DNA from 3 places in the Neisseria sp. HMSC065C04 genome. Region 3 is predicted to be linked to each of the others. Evidence: predicted binding sites of a transcription regulator. Region 3 holds the regulator's gene; each other region holds the start of a gene.
What was found. The regulator FNR, encoded in region 3, switches genes on or off when oxygen is low (the NO sensors DNR and NnrR bind a similar motif). The targets are predictions, from matches to a motif close to TTGATNNNNATCAA.
Positions count from the first base shown of each region.

Region 1: the regulator FNR is predicted to act here: its motif matches at 1,038-1,051, upstream of HMPREF3022_RS00670 (formate/nitrite transporter family protein).
Region 2: the regulator FNR is predicted to act here: its motif matches at 794-807, upstream of gnd (decarboxylating NADP(+)-dependent phosphogluconate dehydrogenase).

Region 1 covers NZ_KV820381.1:124,034-126,308, forward strand. Annotated here, with positions in the region: gene HMPREF3022_RS00670 (formate/nitrite transporter family protein) at 101-892, opposite strand; gene yciA (acyl-CoA thioester hydrolase YciA) at 1,137-1,571, opposite strand; gene pip (prolyl aminopeptidase) at 1,696-2,275, shown strand, end outside.
Region 2 covers NZ_KV820422.1:43,343-45,617, reverse strand. Annotated here, with positions in the region: gene ggt (gamma-glutamyltransferase) at 1-569, opposite strand, end outside; gene gnd (decarboxylating NADP(+)-dependent phosphogluconate dehydrogenase) at 1,052-2,275, shown strand, end outside.
Region 3 covers NZ_KV820406.1:77,735-80,009, reverse strand. Annotated here, with positions in the region: gene HMPREF3022_RS04205 (CysB family HTH-type transcriptional regulator) at 1-745, shown strand, start outside; gene fnr (fumarate/nitrate reduction transcriptional regulator Fnr) at 832-1,566, opposite strand; gene hemN (oxygen-independent coproporphyrinogen III oxidase) at 1,729-2,275, shown strand, end outside.

The DNA of each region.
Region 1 (2,275 bases), on a different contig from region 3:
TATCTGAATAATGTGTCCAAATAGATTTTAAAACTTAATACCAATGCCGTCTGAAACAAAACCTGCTTAAAAAGCAGGTTTTGTTGTTTTCAAAGCAGAACTATTCGGCACTATCTTTCAGCGTGTCTTTATAGGTATAAAGATAAGACGCGCCGACAAAGGATGCGCCACCGACGACATTGCCTAGGAATACGGGAATCATATTAAAGAAAAACTGGCCCCATGTGATGTTTGCGCCTGCCAGAATACCTGCGGGGATAACGAACATATTAGCGACAAGGTGTTGGAAGCCGTTTAATACGAAAATCATGACGGGGAACCAAATGGCCAGCATTCGTCCGGTTGTGTTTTTAGCGGCAAAGTGCAACCACGCGCCCATGCAGACCATCCAGTTACATGCTACTGCTGATACAAAAGCACGGCCGAAATCCATATGGACTTTTGCTTCTGCCACGGCAATGGTCTTTTCTGCCACGCTGCCTTCAATCATACCGACATAGTATCCGAGGAAAAAAGCCATCGCCAGCGTGCCCACCAAATTGCCCATGCAGACGATAACCCAGTTGCGCAGCAGCATTTTGGAGGAAATCCGTCCGGCCAATCTGCCTAAAGACATGATCATCATGTTGCTGGTTACCAGCTCGCCGCCGCCAAGTAGGATACAAATCAAGGCGATTGGGAACACGGCTGCGCCGAGTAAAGTGGCAAAACCGCCCCATTCGTGCGGAATGCCGCTGACTACTTTTAAATAGGCAAGATATCCGAAACCAATGTATCCGCCGACCAAAACGCTCAAGATTGCCAGTGTGGGAATGCTAGATTGTGCTTTGGCGCAGCTTTTGTCGAGAACAACCTGTAAAATTTCCTGTGGATATAAATCGCGCGAAGCCATGATGTTCCTTAAAGTAGGTTGAGGAGGGAACGCCGTTTTAAAAGTGGCGCAAACTGTCGCGGTAGGGAAGTGTTATAGGAAGCCGGTGTACGGTCTTTGTTTTATCAATCAGCCTGAATTAAACCTAAAAAACAGATACTTCGCCTTGCTTTAGCTCAAAAGAAATATTATTACATTTTGCTTCTGTATTAAAAAAGCCGTCTGAACATTGAGGTTTCAGACGGCCTTGTTTTGATTTTTAAACTTACAAATGTGCCAGCTTTGCATTGCCTTCGCGAGGAATAGGGCGCGGATTGCCTTGTGCATCGATGGCAACGTAAGTGAACACGGCTTCGGTGACCAGTTGGCGGTCTTCCGTTACCATATCGTTCATCAAAGTCTTCACCCACACTTCGATTTTCAGTTGCAAAGAAGTATTGCCTACGCGGACGCAATGACCGTAGCAGCACACGACGTTGCCGACCTTTACCGGTCTGATGAAATTCATTTCTTGAACAGCCACGGTTACAATTCGTCCCTGTGCGATTTCTGCCGCCAAAATACCGCCGCCCAGATCCATTTGCGACATAATCCAGCCGCCGAAGATATCCTGATTAGGATTGGTATCGCGCGGCATGGCGACCGTACGCAATAAAAGTTGCCCTTCGGGTGCAGCATGTGTTTGTTTGTTGTCAGCCATAAATAATCCTGTCAAAAGAGTGCTATTTTACGCTATTTGTAGCGATAAACCTATGTAGGCCGTCTGAAAAATCAGAAGGCAAAGTGTTACAATCAACATATTCATCAGACAAAGGAGAAAGCTCATGCATCCGATTCAAGAACCACGAAATAGCGGCCTTTTGCGCGTATCCGACATTCACGAAATCTACTGGGAAGAATCAGGCAATCCTGATGGACACCCCGTGATTTTCCTGCATGGCGGCCCCGGAGCAGGCGCATCACCGGCCTGTCGCGGCTTTTTTAATCCAGATCATTTCCGCATCGTCATCATTGACCAACGCGGTTGCGGACGTTCCAAACCCTATGCCTGTATTGAAGACAATACCACTTGGGACTTGGTTGCCGATATTGAAAAAGTACGTGAAATGCTCGGTATTCAAAAATGGCTGGTTTTCGGTGGCTCATGGGGCAGCACCTTGTCGCTGACTTATGCCGAAACCCATCCTGATCGCGTCAGCGGCTTAGTTTTGCGCGGTATTTTCCTGTGCAGGCCGTCTGAAATGGCATGGCTGAATGAAGCAGGCGGCGTCAGCCAAATTTATCCGGCTCAATGGCAAAAATTCATTGCCCCCGTAGCCGAAAACAAACGCCAAGCCCTAATCCAAGCCTACCATGAAATGCTGTTCAGCGACGATGAAGCCACGCGCCTCAAAGCAGCCAAAT
Region 2 (2,275 bases), on a different contig from region 3:
CCTTGTTCCGCCAAAGTAATCGGTTTCTCAAACAAACTTGCCCACGGTAATTTGCCGTAACGCTTGTGGACATCTTCGAGCAGCTTTGGAATCCCCGGCACACCGACCGAACGGCCGCCGACCACTGCTTTCATAAAGCCCATCGGTTTGCCGTTTTCATCCAAAAAAAGCGCCGGCGTTGCCGCTTTCGGCGCCGTTTCACGGGCATCAAACGTCGTCAGTTTTTTCGCCTTATTGTCCCAATACACCAGAAACGCGCCGCCGCCCAAACCGGAAGACTGCGGTTCGGTCAGACCTAAGGTCGTCTGCATGGCAATCATTGCATCTATCGCGCTGCCGCCGCGTTTCAAAATTTCATATCCCGCCTCGGTTGCCAACGGATTGGCAGATGCTGCCATATAATGCTTGGCGCGGATCAATTTCTGCTCGGTCAGCCCCGTCCCTTGTTCCGGCGCATGGTTATCCACAGATACGGAGGGTAGGGTAGCTTGAGGTTTCAGAACCGGCTGTTGCGCACAAGCGGCCAAAATCAAAACGGATAACAGTTTAATACTAAAGGAAAACTTCATATGCACACCCTTATTGAAATATTTTCAGACGACCTTTTCCCAACTTAAACAAAAGGAAATATGAAAATAGCTTGAAATAAAAAACCATTTGACTATTTCTCTAGTCAATCAGTTCCGATTGGAGAAGTATAAAACAAGCTAAGATTGTGTACAGGCAAAAAGTTACCCACAGAATGGAGCAGCAGGAAAATTTTATCCACATCTGCAAACAAGGCTGACCTTACTTTATCCTTATCAAAAAATATCAGCTAAGTATTTGAAAAAATTTTGTAATCAAAGTTATCAACAAGCTGTGGCAGCATTCAATATCATCTTCTATTTATTATTTAAAATCTAATTTATAGTTTGTTTTCCCAAAGGCAAAGGCCGTCTGAAACGTAAAGGCATCTTTTCAAAAAATTAAAAAGTTAAGGATTGTTAAAAACGTGTAAATCAGCTAGAGTTACGCTTGATAAAATTAATCAATAACGGAGTTTCACCAAATGAAAGGCGACATTGGCGTAATCGGCCTTGCCGTAATGGGGCAAAACCTGATTCTCAACATGAACGACAATGGTTTTAAAGTTGTTGCATTCAACCGTACGACCAGCAAAGTAGATGATTTTTTAAACGGCGCAGCCAAAAATACCAATATTATCGGCGCATATTCACTGCAAGATCTGGTTGATAAATTAGAAAAACCACGCAAAATCATGATGATGGTTCGTGCTGGCTCTGTTGTTGACGATTTTATCGAGCAACTCGTTCCACTTTTGGACGAAGGAGACATCATTATTGACGGCGGTAATGCCAACTATCCTGATTCCACCCGCCGTACACACGAGCTGGCCGCGAAAGGCATCCGCTTTATCGGTGCCGGTGTATCCGGTGGCGAAGAAGGCGCGCGTCACGGCCCGTCTATCATGCCTGGCGGCGACGAAGCCGCATGGCCCGCCGTCAAACCCATCTTCCAAGCCATTGCCGCCAAAACCCCGCAAGGCGAACCCTGCTGCGACTGGGTCGGCCGCGACGGCGCAGGCCATTTCGTCAAAATGGTGCACAACGGCATCGAATACGGCGATATGCAGTTGATTTGTGAAGCGTACCAATTCATGAAAGACGGTTTGGGCCTGTCTTATGACGAAATGCATCAAATCTTCAACGAGTGGAACAAAACTGAACTGGATTCTTATCTGGTTGAAATTACCGCCGCGATTTTGGGTTACCGAGATGAAAACGGCGAACCTTTGGTCGAAAAAATCCTCGATACCGCAGGTCAAAAAGGCACAGGCAAATGGACCGGCATCAATGCCCTCGATTTGGGTATCCCGTTGACCTTGATTTCCGAAGCCGTATTTGCACGTTGCGTGTCCGCATTTAAAGACCAACGCGCCCAAGCAAACAGCCTGTTTGGCAAAACTATTCCCCCGATTGAAGGCGATAAAGCCGCATGGGTGGATGCTTTGCGCCAAGCCCTGTTGGCATCCAAAATCATTTCTTATGCACAAGGCTTTATGCTCATCCGCGAAGCCAGCGAAAACAACGATTGGGCTTTGAATTACGGCAACACTGCCCTCTTGTGGCGCGAAGGCTGCATCATCCGCAGCGCGTTCTTGGGTAACATCCGCGACGCATACGAAGCCAATCCTGATTTGGTCTTCTTGGGTTCCGATCCTTATTTCAAAGGCGTGTTGGAAACCTGTCTGCCTGCATGGCGTAAAGTAGTC
Region 3 (2,275 bases):
TTCGGAACGAATTTTGCGTGATGTACAAAACATTAAAAATATCGGCAGCGAGTTTACCGATCACGACAGCGGCTCGCTGACCATCGCGACAACGCATACCCAGGCGCGTTATGCTTTGCCCAAAATCGTTGCGGAATTTGTCAAAAACTACCCTAAAGTCAATTTGACCATCAAACAAGGCAGCCCTTCTGCTATTGCGCAAATGGTCAGCAGCGGCGAAGCGGATTTGGCAATTATTACCGAACGCATTGACGATCACCCCGAGTTGGGCAAACTACCCTGCTATGAATGGAACCATGCCGTCATTGTCCCGCATGACCACCCTCTTTTAGACTGCCGTAATCCTTTAAGCCTTGAAGATTTGGCTTCTTTTCCACTGGTTACTTACGAATTTGCTTTTAATTCCGGCAGCAGCATCGCGCGTACATTTAATAAAGTGCATATTGAGCAACCTGATGTTGCCTTATCGGCTGCCGATACAGATGTGTTGAAGACGTATGTCCGCTTAGGCTTGGGCGTTGGTTTGATGGCTAAAATGGCGTACGATCCCGTTGTCGATCAAGATTTACAGCTTATTGATGCGGCACACTTATTTGAACCGTCGCCCACTTGGATAGCCTTACGCTCGGATACCTACCTGCGCGGTTACGCGTATGACTTTATCCAGATGTTTGCACCGAAACTGACCAGAGAAGTAGTCGACCGCATTCTGTACACGCCGGTTGTGGAAGATTTTTCAATTTAATATCTGACTATCACTTGCGTAACTTAACAATTATTCTTTAATTCTTGTTAAAAAGGCCGTCTGAAATATTTCAGACGGCCTAAGATTCAGATAGCGTGCGAACAACCGGAAACCATTTTCTTCAAGGTTGTCGCATCTAAGATTTTGATGTGCTTGTGTTCAACCGAAATCAAGCCTTCATGATGAAATTTAGACAAGGTGCGGCTGACTGTTTCCAGTTTCAGCCCCAAATAGCTGCCGATTTCCTCACGCGACATCCGCAAGATAAAATCATTGGCGGCGAAGCCTCGTGAATAGAGTCGCTGAGACAGGTTGAGCAAGAATGCTGCCAATCGCTCTTCAGCGCGCATATTGCCCAAAAGCAGCATAACGCCCTGATCTCGAACAATTTCGCGACTCATTAAGCGGAAAAAGTGAGAACGAAGACTGGGAATATCCTGTCCAAGTTCTTCAATATGTGTAAACGGAAGCTCGCATACCTCGCTGTCTTCCAAAGCCACAGCATCACAGCTGTGAATATGGGAACAAATCCCGTCCATACCGATCAGCTCGCCCGACATAAAAAAGCCGGTTACCTGATCTCGTCCATCTTGGCTGGCGACTGTTGTCTTAAAGAAGCCCGCACGGATGGCAAATAAAGAGGTAAACGGCTCGCCGGCACGAAATAAGTACTCGCCTTTTTTCAGACGGCGGCTTTGACGAATAACCGCATCTAATTGTGAAAATTCGTTAGGCATCAGTCCGACAGGCAAACACAGCTCGCGTAAAGAACATGTGGAACACAAGGTTTTCATTTGATGTGTTGCATTGTGTGTAGCCATAACGCACCTTTAATTTGCTTAGTTCTCTCAATCCCTGATTAAGCCGAATAACTATTGACCCATGTCAAAGTCGGCATATCATTATGAGGCATTCTACCAAACTATCGAAATTTTGACTAAAATTTTCCCTAATTTCCCTACTTTATACTACAAGCCCCTACCATGAAAATCATCCCTATCTCAAATAACACGAACACAAACAATGAATTACCGGAATTCGACCGCGAATTGATTGCCAGTTTGCCATCAAGCGGCCCACGTTATACATCCTATCCGACCGCCGACCGCTTCCATGAAGGCTTTAAAGAAGCCGAATATATCCAAGCTTTAAGCCTGCGCAACATGGGCGCGCTCAACAAACCCCTTTCGCTCTACATCCACATCCCCTTCTGCAATACCATCTGCTATTACTGCGGCTGCAACAAAATCATTACCAAAGACAAAAGCCGTGCCGATGCCTATATCCAGTATCTGGAAAAAGAAATGGAATTGCTGGCACCACATTTGGGCGGAAGACACCAGCTTGCGCAACTCCACTTCGGCGGCGGCACGCCGACATTCCTAAGCGACGACCAACTCGAACGCGTCTTCGAAATGATCCGAAAATACTTCCAGCTCATCCCCAACGGCGAATACTCCATCGAAATCGACCCGCGCAAAGTCAGCCGCGAAACCGTCCTCAAACTGGGCAAACTCGGTTTCAACCGCA